Regions from separate parts of the Brevibacillus sp. SKDU10 genome, predicted to be linked through region 2. Evidence: predicted binding sites of a transcription regulator. Region 2 holds the regulator's gene; each other region holds the start of a gene.
What was found. Region 2 encodes NrdR, which represses ribonucleotide reductase genes. Its sites were predicted from a motif close to AACACNATATATNGTGTT; they were not measured.
Positions count from the first base shown of each region.

Region 1: the regulator NrdR is predicted to act here: its motif matches at 3,036-3,053, upstream of AYJ08_RS13265 (anaerobic ribonucleoside triphosphate reductase).
Region 3: the regulator NrdR is predicted to act here: its motif matches at 3,128-3,145, upstream of AYJ08_RS12260 (adenosylcobalamin-dependent ribonucleoside-diphosphate reductase).

Region 1 is NZ_LSSO01000162.1:27,623-33,110, reverse strand. Features, by position in the region: gene AYJ08_RS13275 (molybdopterin-containing oxidoreductase family protein) at 1-664, opposite strand, end outside; gene AYJ08_RS13270 (TerD family protein) at 878-2,962, shown strand; gene AYJ08_RS13265 (anaerobic ribonucleoside triphosphate reductase) at 3,198-5,456, shown strand; gene nrdG (anaerobic ribonucleoside-triphosphate reductase activating protein) at 5,465-5,488, shown strand, end outside.
Region 2 is NZ_LSSO01000145.1:2,832-8,319, forward strand. Features, by position in the region: gene AYJ08_RS09785 (YcdB/YcdC domain-containing protein) at 1-829, shown strand, start outside; gene AYJ08_RS09790 (HD-GYP domain-containing protein) at 908-2,041, opposite strand; gene nrdR (transcriptional regulator NrdR) at 2,261-2,749, shown strand; gene AYJ08_RS09805 (DnaD domain protein) at 2,850-4,355, shown strand; gene dnaI (primosomal protein DnaI) at 4,356-5,297, shown strand.
Region 3 is NZ_LSSO01000155.1:85,326-90,813, reverse strand. Features, by position in the region: gene AYJ08_RS12275 (methyl-accepting chemotaxis protein) at 1-999, shown strand, start outside; gene AYJ08_RS12270 (lipoate--protein ligase family protein) at 1,202-2,032, shown strand; gene dat (D-amino-acid transaminase) at 2,238-3,095, opposite strand; gene AYJ08_RS12260 (adenosylcobalamin-dependent ribonucleoside-diphosphate reductase) at 3,285-5,488, shown strand, end outside.

The DNA of each region.
Region 1 (5,488 bases), on a different contig from region 2:
CGGTTCCTGGTTTAATTTGCAAATGGATATCTGCCTTTTCTGCCGTCTCATGCCTATAAGGATCAATGACCACCAAAACAGCGCCATTCCTTCGTGCTTCCTCCATAATCGGGAACTGATGGACGTTTGTATGAAGCGTATTGGTGCCCCATGCGATAATCAAGCGAGAATGTACCATATCCTCTGGATCGACACCAAGTCGGGTTCCATATACAGAGTGCAAAGCTGCTGAGGCAGCAGATGCGCATAAGGTGCGAGCCAGACGAGAAGCACCCATTTTACCAAAAAAACGTCGATCCATACTGCCGTAGTTAATCAGCCCCATAGTACCAGCATAGCTATAAGGTAAGACAGCCTCGGCTCCATATTGACGAATGGTTTCCTTCCATTTATCTGTAATGAGCTGGATGGCTTCCTCCCACGAAATTCGTTCAAATACCCCTTCCCCTTTTTTACCTGTTCTTTTCATTGGATATAAAATCCGATCTGGATGATACACCCGCTCTAAATAATTATTTACCTTGATGCACAGAAAGCCTTTGGTTACAGGGTGTTCTTTGTTACCGCGAATTTTCACTGCTTTTCCTGATTCATCGACAGTCACTGTCATGCTACAGGTATCCCAGCAATCGTGGGGGCAGATATTGGTATGCTCTTTTGTCATGGCTTCTCTCCTCCTTACTCTTTCTCTTTTCGACTATTTTTCATCTTATTTACAGACTTTTGTATCTATACTATAATGATTGCACAATCTTTCCCTTTCAAAAATCAACCTTTAAAAATAATAAAAAGGATATAAGATCAGGCTATAGTGCTCCTTCCTTCTACGACAAATGGATATTAGGGGCACTGCTCTCCTGATTTTTTTACTATGCCAATGAAAAATTCTATCTATTTAAGACGCAAATGTAAGCTACTTGTACAGACAGGAATCAGTCATTTACCTCTCCCTTACCTAGCTACTGCCTTAAAAAACCTGGAGCGTCTTGGCTTCACCTTTTCCCACCGATTGATTGAACGGTTGCAAACCCTATCTGTCGAAGAATTTACTACATTCTTTCAGCAGCTAGAAAAGGACATAAAGCAACTGGTCGGAACTCATGTACGATATCGTCCGATGTATCAAAATTTCCCCCAGCAGCTAATGGAAGCAAGCCAAGCAAGCTTATATGTGAACGCCATTATTCACTATCTCACCCTTTCTCTTCCGATTGATGAAGTAAAGAAACGACTTCCACTGCTTGATCACCATCAGTTAACTGTAATTGAACTTGGAAATGAAGAGGAATTAGAGCGAATCTTCTGGAATCTTGTCCAGTCCAAAACCTCCCTTTCCGAAACCGACAAGGATGATCTCAGCTTCTTTATACAAGAATATCAGGTTTTGGATAAACTTGTGCAGTTAGATATTCCATTAAAAGAAAATATTGCGCTACTCACAGGCTTACTATTCTTATCCAGTAAACTGTCACCTGCCTTTTTTTCCAAACATATCAAGACAGCAACAGATGTTTTACGGGTAGCTACAGCCTTATCTGGCGGTGATATCAGTCTATCCAGCGCTACGCCCTTTCGTAAATTTACACGTGCCCAAAGACGCTTTATCTTGGGGCTATTAGAGAATTGTCATGCCCTAGAAGAAGATATGCTGCGCTATAAAAACCGTTGGATTCGATTAGGGGAAATTTTGCACCCTGCGGAATACAAGCTACGTTTCCCACGGTGCGCCGATGCTTTTTATCTGATTCGAAACAATCAAAAAATCGAGACATTTAACAGTAAAGTAGAGCAAGCTCTATTACATCGACAGCTATCAGAAGCAATCGAGCTACTTTCCACTAGACCGGGCGAGCTTGCACGTCGTCTTGATCACATCATGCGCCTCAGTGTGGATTGGCAGCCAATCGCCCATGCTTTTGAAAAGGTAGTAGATCAGGTTTCTTCTCCTGTCTTGCTGCAGGTGATGACACATTTTGCGAACCGTCACATTCCGCAAGCCGTCCGTACATTTTTCCCGAAAGGAAATGCAGCCAAGGTTCAAGTGAGTGCTGACACACTAGCTCCTCTTCCTAAGGAAATCGGTGATTCAATCATATCCATCTGTCAAAAGGAACTCATGCAGCGTTTTTCCCAATTGCCGCCGCTGGGCTATGTATATGTCGATGAATCATTGCGCAATTACAATGTCCCCTTCTCCCAACGCTCAGCTCAGAAGGCTCTCCGTACGATTACGCGAGGTTCTAAGCTTGATTTACCGGCAGGAAATACCATCCGCTTTTTTACCTGGTGGCGAGAAGGTATGGTGAATCAAGTTCCGACAGATCGAGTGGATGTTGATTTATCTGCTGTGATGTATGACCACAACTGGAATGATTTAGAACACATTTCCTATACGAATCTAGTCTCATCTTCCTTTAAGGCCTACCATAGTGGTGATATTACTGCTGCTCCACAAGGTGCCTGCGAGTTCATTGATATCGATTTATCTGCTGCGGCAAAAGCAGGGGCTCGTTATATTTCCATGTCTTTGCATTCCTTTACCAGTCACCCTTATTGTGATCTCCCTGAATGCTTCGCTGGCTGGATGATGCGACAGCACCCTAATTCTGGTGAAATCTTCGAACCGGCTACCGTACAAAATAAAATCGACATCACTGCTGATACAACGATTTGTATTCCCGTTATGATTGATATAGAGGCTCGTCAGGTCATCTGGACCGATTTAGCTCTTACTTTTGAACCTGCCTATGCCAATAACGTTGAAAATAATCGAAACAGCATGCAGCTCATGGGAAAAGCCATGGCAAATCTGATTAAACCAAATTTATACGACCTGTTTGTATTGCACGCCTTAGCCAGAGGAACGCTTGTTGATAATCCTGATCGTGCTCAATCCGTCTTTTCTGTAAATAGCGGGATAACACCCTATGACACCGAAAAAATCATGTCTGATTATTTATAGCACATGCATTCTGATGTCTAGTCACAGGACCGTCATTTGACACATACGATATATTGATGTATTTTGTAATTCGTAGACTATATATAGTGTATTTAACCACATTACAGAAGCATTTTCTCTTACTTTATGAGGGAATGCTTCTTACATTTTGAATTCATTTGCACTACCTTTTACCATTACCAAGCTTATTTTTAACTTTCACATCAGGTTTTTCACATTACAGGAGGCTTTTTTCATGCTTATAATGAAACGCGATGGTCGTCAAGAAATCTTTCAGCCAGAAAAGATAATCACAACAATTACTCAGGCATGCTTGCCCACGACAGGTACAGTAAACGTGGCCCTTAGTGAGGAGATTGCCCATTGTATTCAGGAACATCTTACACAGCAGCCACGCATGCAACCGCTAACCGCAGAGCGACAGCTTCCCTACATAAATCCAATATCTACACAGACGATACACGAGTTAATTATTGCACAGTTATGTGAAAAAGATCACAACGATGTTGCCGATTCCTTTGCTGCCTACCGTCAACAACGTGATCGCCTTCGTCTGAAGCAAAGCGAGTTATACAGCATTAGTGAGGCTGTCATCGGCCTGCAGGATATGGACTTACTTCGAGAAAATGCAAATGTTAACGGAGAATCGTTCAGCGGGAAAATGAGTAAAATGGGCTCTGAATATGCGAAATGGCATGTGAAACAATATGTTTTACCCAGCAAGCTCCGTGAAGCAATCGATCATAATTATGTCTACGTGCATGATTTGGATCAGTATGCAATCGGTACAACTAACTGCATTTTCATTCCTTTTGATCGCCTACTAGCTGAAGGCTTTAATACCGGAAACGGGTCAGTTCGCACCCCACAAAGCATTATGACGGCAATGGCTCTAGTCGCGATTATCTTTCAATCGCAGCAAAATAGCCAATTCGGCGGTGTTTCTGCTAACAAGATTGACTGGGATCTAGCCCCTTACGTCCGGAAATCCTTCGTCAAGCATCTGAAAAAAGGACTTCATTATTTTAACGAGGGTTCCCGGCTTGCTTTATCTGATGATCTACTTTATATGGATAACGAAAAACTAAAGCAGGATTTTCCCAAAAGCTTTACTTATGCCTTTGAAGAGACTGTCGCAGAGACCTATCAGGCCGCGGAATCTCTCATCCATAATCTAAATACGATGAGCAGTCGAGCTGGGGGACAAATTCCTTTTACCTCGCTTAATTATGGTATGTGTACTTCTACGGAAGGACGTCTGGTCTCACATGCGCTATTACAGGCAACAAGTAATGGGTTAGGAAATGGAGAAACCCCTATTTTCCCACAGCATATTTTTCAATGTAAAACAGGGATTAATCAATCTGAGGGCGATCCAAACTATGATTTGTTCCAAAAAGCAATAGAATGCTCCAGTAAGCGCCTTTATCCGAATTTCGTCAATGTAGACGCTACGTTTAATCTCATCTACTACCGTGAGGATGATCCGAACACAATTATCGCTACAATGGGCTGCCGGACAAGATCAATATCAGATCGTTTTGGACGGAATTATAGTAGCGGAAAGGGAAATCTCTCGTTTAATACGATCAATCTTGTAAAATTGGGAATCGAATATGGGATTTGTCAAAACCAACGCGATCAGGCAGACATTACCGGCTTCTATAATGCCCTACAAAGCTATATGGATGTAGCTATCAGCGGCTTGATTCATCGTTTTGGTATCCAAGCTAAACAGCCGGCCAAAGCATCGGATTTCATGATGCGCGAGGGTGTCTGGGAGGGCGGTAAAGAATTGCGTCCCGATCAGGAGGTAGCTGATTTAATTAAGCATGGCAGTCTGGCTGTCGGCTTTATCGGACTGGCGGAATGCATGTATGCTCTTTATGGCAAGCACCACGGAGAAGATACAGAGGTATACCAGCGTGCGCTCTCTGTTATTTCCTTCATGCGCCAATACTGCGATGACATGAGCGAAAAATATAATCTAAACATTACCTTATTTGCTACTCCGGCTGAAGGTCTATCGGGCAAATTTACAAAAGCTGATCAAAAAACCTATGGGAAGCTTGCGGGAATTACTGACCGTGAATATTATACGAATTCCTTTCACATTCCTGTTTACTATTCGCTATCAGCTTTCCAAAAAATTAAGCTTGAAGCACCTTTTCACGAGTTATGCAACGCCGGGGCGATTACTTATATTGAGCTAGATGGAAATGCCCGACAAAACACAGTAGCTTTCCAACAGATTGTTCAGTATGCATTAAGAAGCAACGTAGGTTATTTCTCTATTAATCATCCATTGGATCGTTGCCCAAGCTGCGGCTATGAAGGGATTATCGGCACGCAATGCCCAAACTGTGGAAGTACGGAAGACTCCGTTCATTTCCAACGTTTACGCCGTGTAACAGGTTATATTACAGGCGATTATACACAACGTTTTAATTCTGCGAAACAAGCCGAGGTTCTGGATCGGGTGAAGCACCAGTGAGTCAATCCATGCATATCTGCGAATATCGAAGG
Region 2 (5,488 bases):
GGAAAATGGCTCCCCTTTGCGAAGTAATGATGCTTTCGAAAAAATTCAGGTATCAAAGAAAGAAGCGATAGAAAAGGAGATAACAGAGAAAAAAGTAATGCTTACTTATTATAAAGCTCCTTTCTATATGGCGGGGGCAGATGAGTCTGGGAAGGAGTCTTCTCAAGAGATTCCAATACAGCTCGTCTATCGTTATGTAGGGAATGAGAAATCTGTAAACGCGGCTACTGGTGAATTAATAGAACCATGGGGATTTAGTGATGCCAAATCCGCTACTGATATTGAGGGACACAAAAGTGAAGAAGCCCTAGGTAATATGCTAAATAGAGGGCTGTTCTTCCTAGAGGATGGTAAGGTGGAGCCAGATAAGGAGATATCTAGGGCTCAATTTGTGGGATTGCTGATTAGCATATCAAACGAGCTGAGTCACGATTATCGATCCTATGACGATGAAAATGATGAGAAGCCTTATACGTACTCAGATGTACCTACAAATCATCCGTATTACGCTGCTATTTCCCAGGCCTCTCAATTCAAAATCATACCATCTACAGCCCGCTTTGAGCCTGATCGTGCCATTACACGTTATGAAGCGATACAAATGTTTATGCAGACATTACAATTCGGAGCGTTACTATCCAAGTCTGATATCTTTCAATCCCCTTATCCAGATGTAACAGCAGAACAAGTACCTGCTTATACGCTAGCGCATGCTTTAGGTTATCTGAGCGCACCGAAGGGAACTAAGGTAGAGCCGAATAAAAATGTAACACGTGCAGAAGCGGCAGAGCTGATTTACCAATTTTATCAGCAATACAGACACGAATAAATCGAGGCAAAGCAAAACTCCCTCTCAGCATTTTGCAAGAGGGAGTTTTGCTGGTTGTAAATGAAATAAACTAGATGATTAAAAGTCCGGTGCAATATGCTTAGATTCCATAAAAGTAAATAATGTTTCGTCTTCAAATTGAGTAATAAATAGTTTTAAATTATATTTCAAATTAACTTCGTACGGGGTAAGCAGGTCATTGCCACGCCCGTCTCGCAAAATGCGTATCGTTGGACGATGACAGCATTCTGGATCTACCTTACAGACTACGCCGCTTTCTCCATTATTAAGGACGACTCCGCTCCCAAGTGGAAAGACAGCGATATGCTTACGAAAGGCATCTACTAAATGATGATGGAACAAATAGCCGCCTGACCCAAGCAGGTATTCAAGCGCATCCTGTGGCATATAGCGTTTTCTCCAAGGTCTTGGGGTAGTTAAAGAATCATACACATCACAAATAGCTACGATTTGCGCATACTCATGGAATTTGTCCCCTTGCAGCTGTTGCGGATAACCGCTTCCATCCATTCGTTCATGATGCTGGAAAGCTACATGAGCAGATAATAATGAAATATCGTGCTGTTTCCGAATGATATCAAAGCCAAGGCGTGCATGCTCTTTGGCCTGCTCCATTTCAGCCTCGTTCCAACGCTCGGTCTTTTCAAGCAATTCTTTTGGTAGCGCCGTTTTTCCGATGTCGTGTAACAGTGCCCCGATTCCCAAATCACGTAATTGCGTCGTGTTGTAGCCAAGCGACATCCCAACGGCTGTAGCCATGACAGCGACGTTAACGCTGTGATGATACATTGCTCCCGAGTGAGAGGAGATGTTAGCGAGATGAATCATGATATCCTTTGCACCAGATAGATCATTTAAAATCTTATGAAAGACTTGCTGGAAATGCATGCCCATGTCTTTGACAGAGACCCTACGAGCAACTTTATTCGTATTCCGTAGTTGTTGCACGGTTTTATGTATGACTTCCAAAGCATCTTGCCTTGTCTCTGGACGTATAACATCCTCTACCTCAATATCTGATGTGTGCGGGTCATCAATATAGACGGAATCAATTCCCATGCGTTGTAGACCACTTACCAATCTTTCACTTAACTGCATACCTGCCCCAAGCAGGACTTTCCCATCATCTGTAAAAACGGTCCTTCCCAATTTCATTCCAGGTTGAACATGTCGCAATGAGACTAGGCGCATGCAAGAACCCTCCCTTGCTGTTAGATACTATCTCATTTTAAAAAAATTATGGACAAATGGGAATAGGATATTAGCTTTTCCCTTGACTAACCTTACTGGATATGGGACTCTAAAGAAAAACTTCAATAATTTACACGCAAATTTATTGAATAAAATCAAGTCTTTCTTTTTTAGAATGATGTTGATCTAACTGAGTAATCATTTTGGAGATGATGGCTAATGCGTTGCCCATTTTGTGAATTTAATGGGACAAGGGTATTGGATTCCCGCCCATTTAATAACAACAAATCAATCAGACGCCGTCGAGAGTGCGAGGACTGCGGCAGAAGATTCACTACATTTGAAATGGTGGAAGAAACACCACTATTAATTATTAAAAAGGACGGAACAAGAGAAGAGTACAGCCGCGATAAAATTTTACGTGGGTTGATTCGTGCTTGCGAAAAGCGTCCTGTGACACTGGAGATATTAGAGAATATTGTAAATGAAATTGAACGAGAACTACGTAGTCAAGGGAAGGCTGAGGTCCCTAGCAAAGAGGTAGGGGAAATGGTCATGGAGCGCCTGTACCATGTGGATGAGGTAGCTTATGTTCGTTTTGCTTCGGTTTATCGTCAGTTTAAAGATATTAATGTATTTATGCGAGAATTGGAAGAGCTTTTAGAACAAGCGCGGAATCAGCCGCCTAAAATGAATAAATCGGAATAAGAAGCATTTTTTTCTCTAAGCTTCCAAACCTCTCCTACGTAACATGACAGAAGAAATGATATAATAGAGAAACTATGAACGTAAGGAAGGATTTTGGTCGATGCGTGTCATGTGGAACGAACTTGCGCCCAACGATCGCTATTTAGTGAGATTCATAAGGCCGCTGAGTATGATGGAGATGGGATTCGTAACCCATCTTTATTTGCCCTTACTGGGGGTGTCGTCTTATTCGTTGTATCAATTATTAATGCACGAGGTGGATGAAAAGAGTGGAGCAGCAAGCGAAGGAACGCACCGGAGTCTGATGATGATGACATCCTTGCCGTTGGATCGCTTATTGCAAGCCAGAGAACGTTTAGAAGCGATGGATTTACTAAAGGTCCGTCGTCGTGAGAATCGCGAACATGACTTTTTTTATGAGTATATTGTCTTGCCACCGCTAACTCCGGCTCAATTTTTTCAGGAAGATATTCTTCCCGTTATGCTGTTAAATCAAGTAGGCAAAATCAAATACGAGCAGCTTCGCCGTACCTATGCTGATCAGCTATGGGGTAATCTGGCGGAGGAGTATCCGTATGAAGAAGATGTAACCAAGCGCTTCTATGAGGTATATCATAATTTGTCAGCTTCTGAGCTGGAAATTCGTCCTGGATCGGAAACGGATCGATTTTTTGCTCACATGCAAGAAAAACATCCTACAGCCTCCCTAGCTAATCATTATGAAGCGGAGCCAGACAAACAATTGGATTTATCCTTTTTGCGAGCTAGCCTCCCTAGTCATGTACAAGCCTCTAAGGTAGTAACGCAGGAAAGCATTCCATTTTTTTATCAGTTGCTCGCTTTTTATCAAGTGGACAGCTATTTATTAAGCCAAGAGCTGCGGGATTGGAATCTTTATGATTCTCAAGGGGCTCTTAGCACAGAATTATTGCGTAAACGAATACGCGAGCGATATGTAAATAACCAGCTAACGCGTGAGCGCCGTTCTTTAGCCGATGCCTATTTGGAACATCTCGGCCCTGGGAAAATACCAGCTCCCGGAACGGAGGTTTTTCTACGAATCTGTCGAGAGCTTTCACCGCTGATTATTTTAGAGCAAGCGGTGGGAGGTAGAATTTCACGTGCGTTTTTAGAACGGGCGGAGAGCTTGGTTTTCACAGATTCAATGCCGTCAGAAGTAGTAAATGCTTTGCTCTTATATGCCATGCGTGAAACGAAAATGGAATTGCCAAAAGCTTACGTGGAAACGATTCGAGATAGCTGGAAAGCCAAAGCAATTTCTACCGTAGAGGAAGCAGTGAGGGTTATTCTGGAACGGGCAGAAGCTAAGAATCAGGCTATGGAGAATCAAACGGCTCAATCTCTGGCAGGTCCCCAAAAAGGTGGATTATCCTCTAACAGGGGCCGGCGCAGTAATTCACGAGCATTGCTACAGGATAAGCTGCCTGCTGCTGTACAGCGACAGCTTGATCGTGAGGAAGCAGATGCAGTTGATACTGATCGAAAAAAACGCGTAAAGCAAGTGAAAAAAACCATTATGGATGATCCAGAGCTAAAAGAATTATACGAATCACTACGACAGCCGACGAAGGGAGGCGAACATTAGATGGAACCTTTGCGTCAATTCATGGAGGAGTTAGCTAAGCGAACTCCACGGCATATTTTAAGTCCGGATGAACAATTGGATAAAATGATGCGCTCGTCTCTCTATCTAAAAGCCTTTCTGCAGAAGCATCCTGAATTAACTAGGGAGGATTTGTTTCGCTCCCTTTCGGCAGTGTATGAATCGGTGAAGGAGCACTATTATTGTGAGAATTGCCCCGGACTGTCAGAATGTCCTAATTTGGTAAAGGGACATACGAATAAGCTACAGGTGCAAAACAAGCATATTGTATCCGCACTAAGCCCCTGTGATAAGCAATTATCATATGAAGAAACACAACGTACTCGTAAAATGATGCGAAGCTACTATGTGTCTGAAGAAACACTTCAAGCTAGCTTTCATCATATGGATATGGATGATTCCAATAAAGAAGCGATTCGTCTGGCGATGCGTTTTTGCCGGGAAATGAGAGACAACAAGAAGCAGGCTACACGAGGGCTATATGTTCACGGAGGCTTTGGGGTTGGCAAGAGCTATCTGATGGCTGCTGTCGCACGCGAACTATCGGAGAACAACATTTCTTCCTTAATGGTATACGTCCCAGATTTCATTAGAGAGTTGAAAGAATCCCTCTCCGATCAATCCTATGTAGGTAAACTGGAGCTATTAAAGGAGATTCCTGTTTTGATCTTAGATGATCTAGGGGCGGAGAATGTCACTCCATGGATTCGGGATGAAGTGATTGGAGTTCTTTTAAATCAGCGAATTAACAATCATCTGCCAACTTTATTTACTTCAAACTATTCTCTTGAGGAATTGGAAGAGCATTTTGCCATGAGTAATGGCTCACGTATCGAAGTAACGAAGGCACGCCGGATTTTAGAAAGAATTCGTCATTATGTAGAAGAAGTAGTGATTGAAGGAATCAATCGTCGAAAAAGATAGCCTATATAGGTATGTGTATATCAGCATTTCGTTTGACCGATCACCCAAGTATTGGACAAGCAAGTGAGTCCTTTACTTGGGCTTTTTGCCGATCAGGGATAGTTTTTTAGAAATAGTACCGTAGTCGGTAGCCTTGCTATTTTGCTGAGAGTGTCCTTTTGAAAAAGACACCCAAAGCTTATATGGAACCT
Region 3 (5,488 bases), on a different contig from region 2:
GAGGAAGCTGACAATACGGAGTTTGGTAAAATGAGAGGGGCATTGGCGAATGCCGTCGTAAATACCTCAGCAATGATTGAGACTGTACAACGAAAATCAGATGATTTAACAAAGGCTTCACTTAATTTAAGTGCTATATCGGAGCAGTTAAGTGCGGCGTTTGAAACCGTCTCACAATCTGTCCATGAAACCTCTACAGGGGTGGGAGAACAAACCAGAGACCTAGTAGCGATCGCTGAGACCATGGCTGAATTCGGCGAACAGCTAACGGAAATTGTCCAATCTATTCAAGTAGTCGATGGATTAACTCGTGATATTCAAGACGTAGCACGCGAAAGCGACATACATATGAATAAAGCAGCTCAATCTGTGGAGCATACCAATGAAGTCTTCTTAGGACTAATTAGAAATATCACTAAAGTAAATGAGAATGTAAACAAGATTGATGAAATTACAGGTTTAATTAATACGATAGCGGATCAGACTAATTTACTAGCCTTAAATGCAGCAATTGAATCGGCACGTGCTGGTGAACATGGAAAGGGCTTTGCAGTAGTAGCAAATGAGGTGAGAAAGCTAGCAGAACAATCTCGCATTTTCTCCCAACGCATTAGTGACCAGATTGGTACGATTTCTAAGGATTCCGAGCATATGTTGCAAACAGCAGATGACATGCAGACGGAAATGTATACGCAGAAAAACGATATTGCTAATGCATTACATTCCTTTGCCAGCATTACAAAAGCTGTAGAAGATATCGGACCGAAAATTCATCATCTAAGTCAAAGCGCCGGCCATATCCTTCAAGAAAAAGAAACCATTTCTGCAAGAGTAGAAAATAGTACGGCCGTTGCGGAAGAAATATTTGCGAAAACAGAAGAGATTGCCAGCACTTCTGAACAAACAACAGCTTCCTCACAGGAAGTGGCCACGACAGCAGAAGTTATGTCAGAAATGACCAATGATATGCAGACTGTAATGAACAATTTTAAAGTATAAATGTAATCAAGAAATATAGAGTGAGACAGGCGCTCGACAGTTGGCGCTTGTCTCTTACTCTATAGAAGCCTTACAATGAGGAGTGTACGATGTCTAAGCAGCGTTGTTTGCGACAGATATAGAGTGCGAGCAGTCCTCATTAACAAGATTGCTCCCAGCCGCTTGATTGGACGTAGATATATGGGAGGTATTTAGCATGGAAATGGAAAAATGGCGTTATGTGGTGACTCCGCCTATGTCACCTGAAATGAATATGGCAATTGACGAAGCCATTTTAACTTTGCACAGCCAAGGAAAAGTACCGCCTACCGTTCGTTTTTATACATGGAACCCGGCAACTCTCTCCATCGGTTATTTTCAAAAAATGGAAAAAGAGATCAATATTGATGAAGTGAAGCGCCTTGGACTTGGATTGGTTCGACGCCCGACAGGAGGGCGAGCAGTCCTTCATGATGCTGAGCTTACCTATAGTGTGATTGTATCTGAAGACCATCCGCAGATGCCAAAAAGCGTCACAGAAGCTTATAAGGTGATTTCCATGGGCTTATTACATGGATTTCAGAAGCTAGGGTTAAAAGCGGAGATGGTGTCGCTTGCTACAGAGGAGGAGAAGGCAAAATACGATTCTCCAGGCTCGTCTGCATGCTTTGATTCCCCTTCCTGGTATGAATTAGTGGTAGAAGGAAAAAAAGTAGCAGGCAGCGCACAAACACGTCAGAAGGGCGTTATCCTACAGCATGGCTCCATCTTGTTGGATATGGATGTTGATCTGCTATTTTCTCTGTTAACCTTCCCGAGTGAACGTGTCAAGGAACGGATGATGAATAGCTTTAAACAAAAAGCCGTTACGATAAACGAAGTAAGTTCAAAACCTATTTCTTTAGAAGAAGCGATTGAAGCTTTTTATCAAGGGTTTGCCGAGGGCCTGGGCATTGAGCTTGTCCCGATGGATTTGACAGCCGAAGAGCAGCAATTGGCAAAAGAATTAGCGGAAAATCGTTATAGTACGGATGAATGGAATTTCCGCCGATAGAAGCACCTGAAGCCACTTTTCTTGAACTATGGTCAAACACAATGAAGCTTTGGAGAAAATAAACATAAGCGGAAGCAAAAAAATACTGTAGGCGTAAGAAAAAGCCGTTCCCTCAGACATCAACGAGGAGAACGGCTTTTTTACTAGAAAAATACCTTCGCTTATAGAAGAGGACTCTTTTAAAAAAAGATGTACACCCTGTCTTTTACTTCGTGATGCTATTACTGTCAATAGCGATGTGCTCTTCAAAGGCTTTTTGTAAACGTTGAACGATCGTACCCGCTTTACCATTTCCTACAGGCGTACCTTGAAGCTCAATTATGGGAGTTATTTCGCTAGTAGTACCAGTGATGAATAATTCATCGGCCAATTGAGCAAAATTCACAGAAAATGCTTCTTCTACAACCGGGATGCCCAGATTTTTGGCTAATTGAATAACAGTTTGCCGCGTAATCCCGTGCAAAATTAGGTTAGTAGCTGGATGGGTATGTATTTTGCCATCTTTCACAGCAAATAGATTTGCTGAAGTAGCTTCCGTAATGGTTCCATTTCGGTGAAGAATGGCTTCGTCCACTCCTTGCTCTGTCGCTTGCTGTTTAGCCCAAGTGGCACCGAGCAGATTAAGACTTTTAATATCACAACGCAACCAACGAATGTCATCGACAAGTCCAGCCCTTAAACCATTTTGCATCTGTTGAATCGGGCGTAATTTAGTGACAGCATACATCGTTAAAATAGGGCGGGTATTTGACGGGAATGTAAATTGTCGCTCTGACACTCCACGAGTAATTTGCATGTAAAGGATTGCATCTTCAGAAAATTGCAATGAATACTGTCTAAGGACTTTATGAGCAATTTCGGTTAATTCTGTGCGAGTGGGGATCGTTAGAGAAAGCTCCTTTGCACTGCGTTCCAAGCGAAGCATGTGCTCGTCCCACTGATAGAAGCGACCATTATAGATACGCACAACCTCATAAATTCCGTCCCCAAACTGATAGCCTCGATCCTCTGGAAAAATAGCAGGCTCATCTGGTTTATACCAAGCTCCATCTACATAATACATGAAAGTTCCTCCCAAGGGAATAGGATGATAGTAACACAATATCTAGTGATAAATGTCGAAAAAAATTCTTATATAGTCAATATATTGATTTGTGGACGGGCGTATGGTATCGTTAAAACCGTCTTACATAAAGATAACAAAATGATCTGAGAGGGTCAATTTGAAATAAATTTTGGAGGGGAAAAGACCGTGGGTTTAGTAGAATATAAGCCATTGGAAGGGCTAAGTGAAAAGATCTTTTTGGACCGCTATGCAATGAAAGATCTGGATTACATAAATACAAAGGTTGGAGATACCGTTCTTGTATTAACCAAGGATGACCCGAAATTTCCGCAAAAAGAAGTGGGTGAAATTGTTGCCCTGGAGGGAAATCAAGTATCCATTCTACTAAGAAACGGAGATACCATTACCACAACGGTAGAAAAAACTACCCGTCCAATTGAAGTAACGCCGGAAGCAATGTGGGATCGCTTGGCTCGCGCAATTGCTTCTGTAGAGAAAACAGAAGAAAAACAAGCAGAATGGACTAGCAAATTTCGTGAATTGCTAGACGATTGGAAATTAGTTCCAGGCGGCCGCATTGCAGCAGGTGCAGGAGCAAGCGAAGAATTAACCCTCTTTAACTGCTATGTAATTCCGTCACCGCATGATTCACGAGGTGGCATTATGGATACTCTGACACAAATGACAGAGATCATGTCACGTGGAGGCGGTGTAGGTATTAACTTATCCAGCCTCCGTCCTCGGCGTGCGTTGGTACGTGGAGTCAATGGTTCCTCAAGTGGCTCAGTATCCTGGGGCGGGTTGTTTAGCTATACCACAGGTCTAATTGAGCAGGGGGGATCACGCCGCGGTGCTCTTATGCTAATGATGAATGATTGGCATCCAGACCTTATGGAATTCATTACGGTAAAACAAACAATGGGTCTTGTTACAAATGCCAATCTGTCGGTTTGTATCTCCAATAGCTTCATGAAAGCTGTAAAAGAGGACTTAGACTGGGAGCTCGTGTTTCCAGATGTAAATGATCCGGACTATGATGCATTGTGGGACGGAAACATGAAAAAATGGCGCGAGGAGCTAGGCAAACCCGTCAAATTGGTTAAGACCGTCCGTGCCCGGGAGATTTGGCATACCATCATTGAATCTGCATGGAAATCGGCTGAGCCTGGTGTTGTATTTACAGAGTATTATAATGACATGTCTAATAGCTGGTATTTTAACCCAATTATTTGTACGAATCCGTGCGGGGAGCAAGGACTTCCAGCTTGGGGCGTATGTAATTTATCCTCGTTAAATCTATCTAAATTTGTTCTGGATAATGAGGTAGACTGGACAAGCCTAGGTGAAGCTGTTCGTTATTCGATCCGTTTCTTGGATAACGTAATTGACGCCACTCCTTATCATTTTGAAGAGAACAGAGAAAATCAGCAGTCAGAGCGTCGTGTGGGATTAGGAACCATGGGGCTTGCCGAAATGATGATTAAATTAGGGATTCGTTATGGCAGTCCTACGTCTTTAGATTTTTTGGACAAGCTCTATAACTTTATCGCCCGCGAAGCATACTTGGCATCTGCTGATATTGCAAAGGAAAAAGGCAGTTTTCCTAAATTTGATGCAGAAAAATATCTCATGAGCGGCTTTATGAAACAGTTTGATGAAGAAGTACGAGAAGCAATACGTGAAAAAGGAGTTCGCAACGTAACCTTATTAACACAGGCGCCAACGGGGTCTACTGGAACGATGGTAGGTACATCTACAGGGATTGAGCCGTATTATGCATTCGAATACTTCCGTCAAAGTCGCCTTGGCTTTGATAAACAGTACGTGCCGATCGCTCAGGAATGGATGGATGCCCATCCGGGTCAAGACCTGCCAGAGTTTTTTGTTTGTGCGATGGACTTAGCCGCTGAAGATCATGTACGTGTTCAAGCCGCAATTCAAAAATGGGTGGACTCTTCCATTTCGAAGACAGCTAACGCTCCACACGATTTCACAGTAGAAGATACAAAGAATTTGTATGAGCTGGCTTTTGACTTGGGTTGCAAAGGGGTAACAATCTATCGAGATGGCAGCCGTGATGTACAGGTATTGTCTACGGAGAAAAAGGAAGAGAAGGTAGGAGCAAGCAACGATCAAGCATCAGCAAACGAACTAGAGGACTCAGAGCCAAAAACAAGCCAGGAAGCTGCATCTGCTGGTCAGGCTCAGGGTGTGAAGAGCGAAAGGGATGGAGCTACAGAACGTGCTTATAATAAACGTCCGAAACGTTTAAGTGGTGCTACCTATAAAATGAACACACCACTTGGAAAAGCGTATATTACGATCAACGATGTAGATCATGCTCCGTTTGAAGTGATTGTGAATGTAGGAAAAGCCGGAAGCGATGTGTT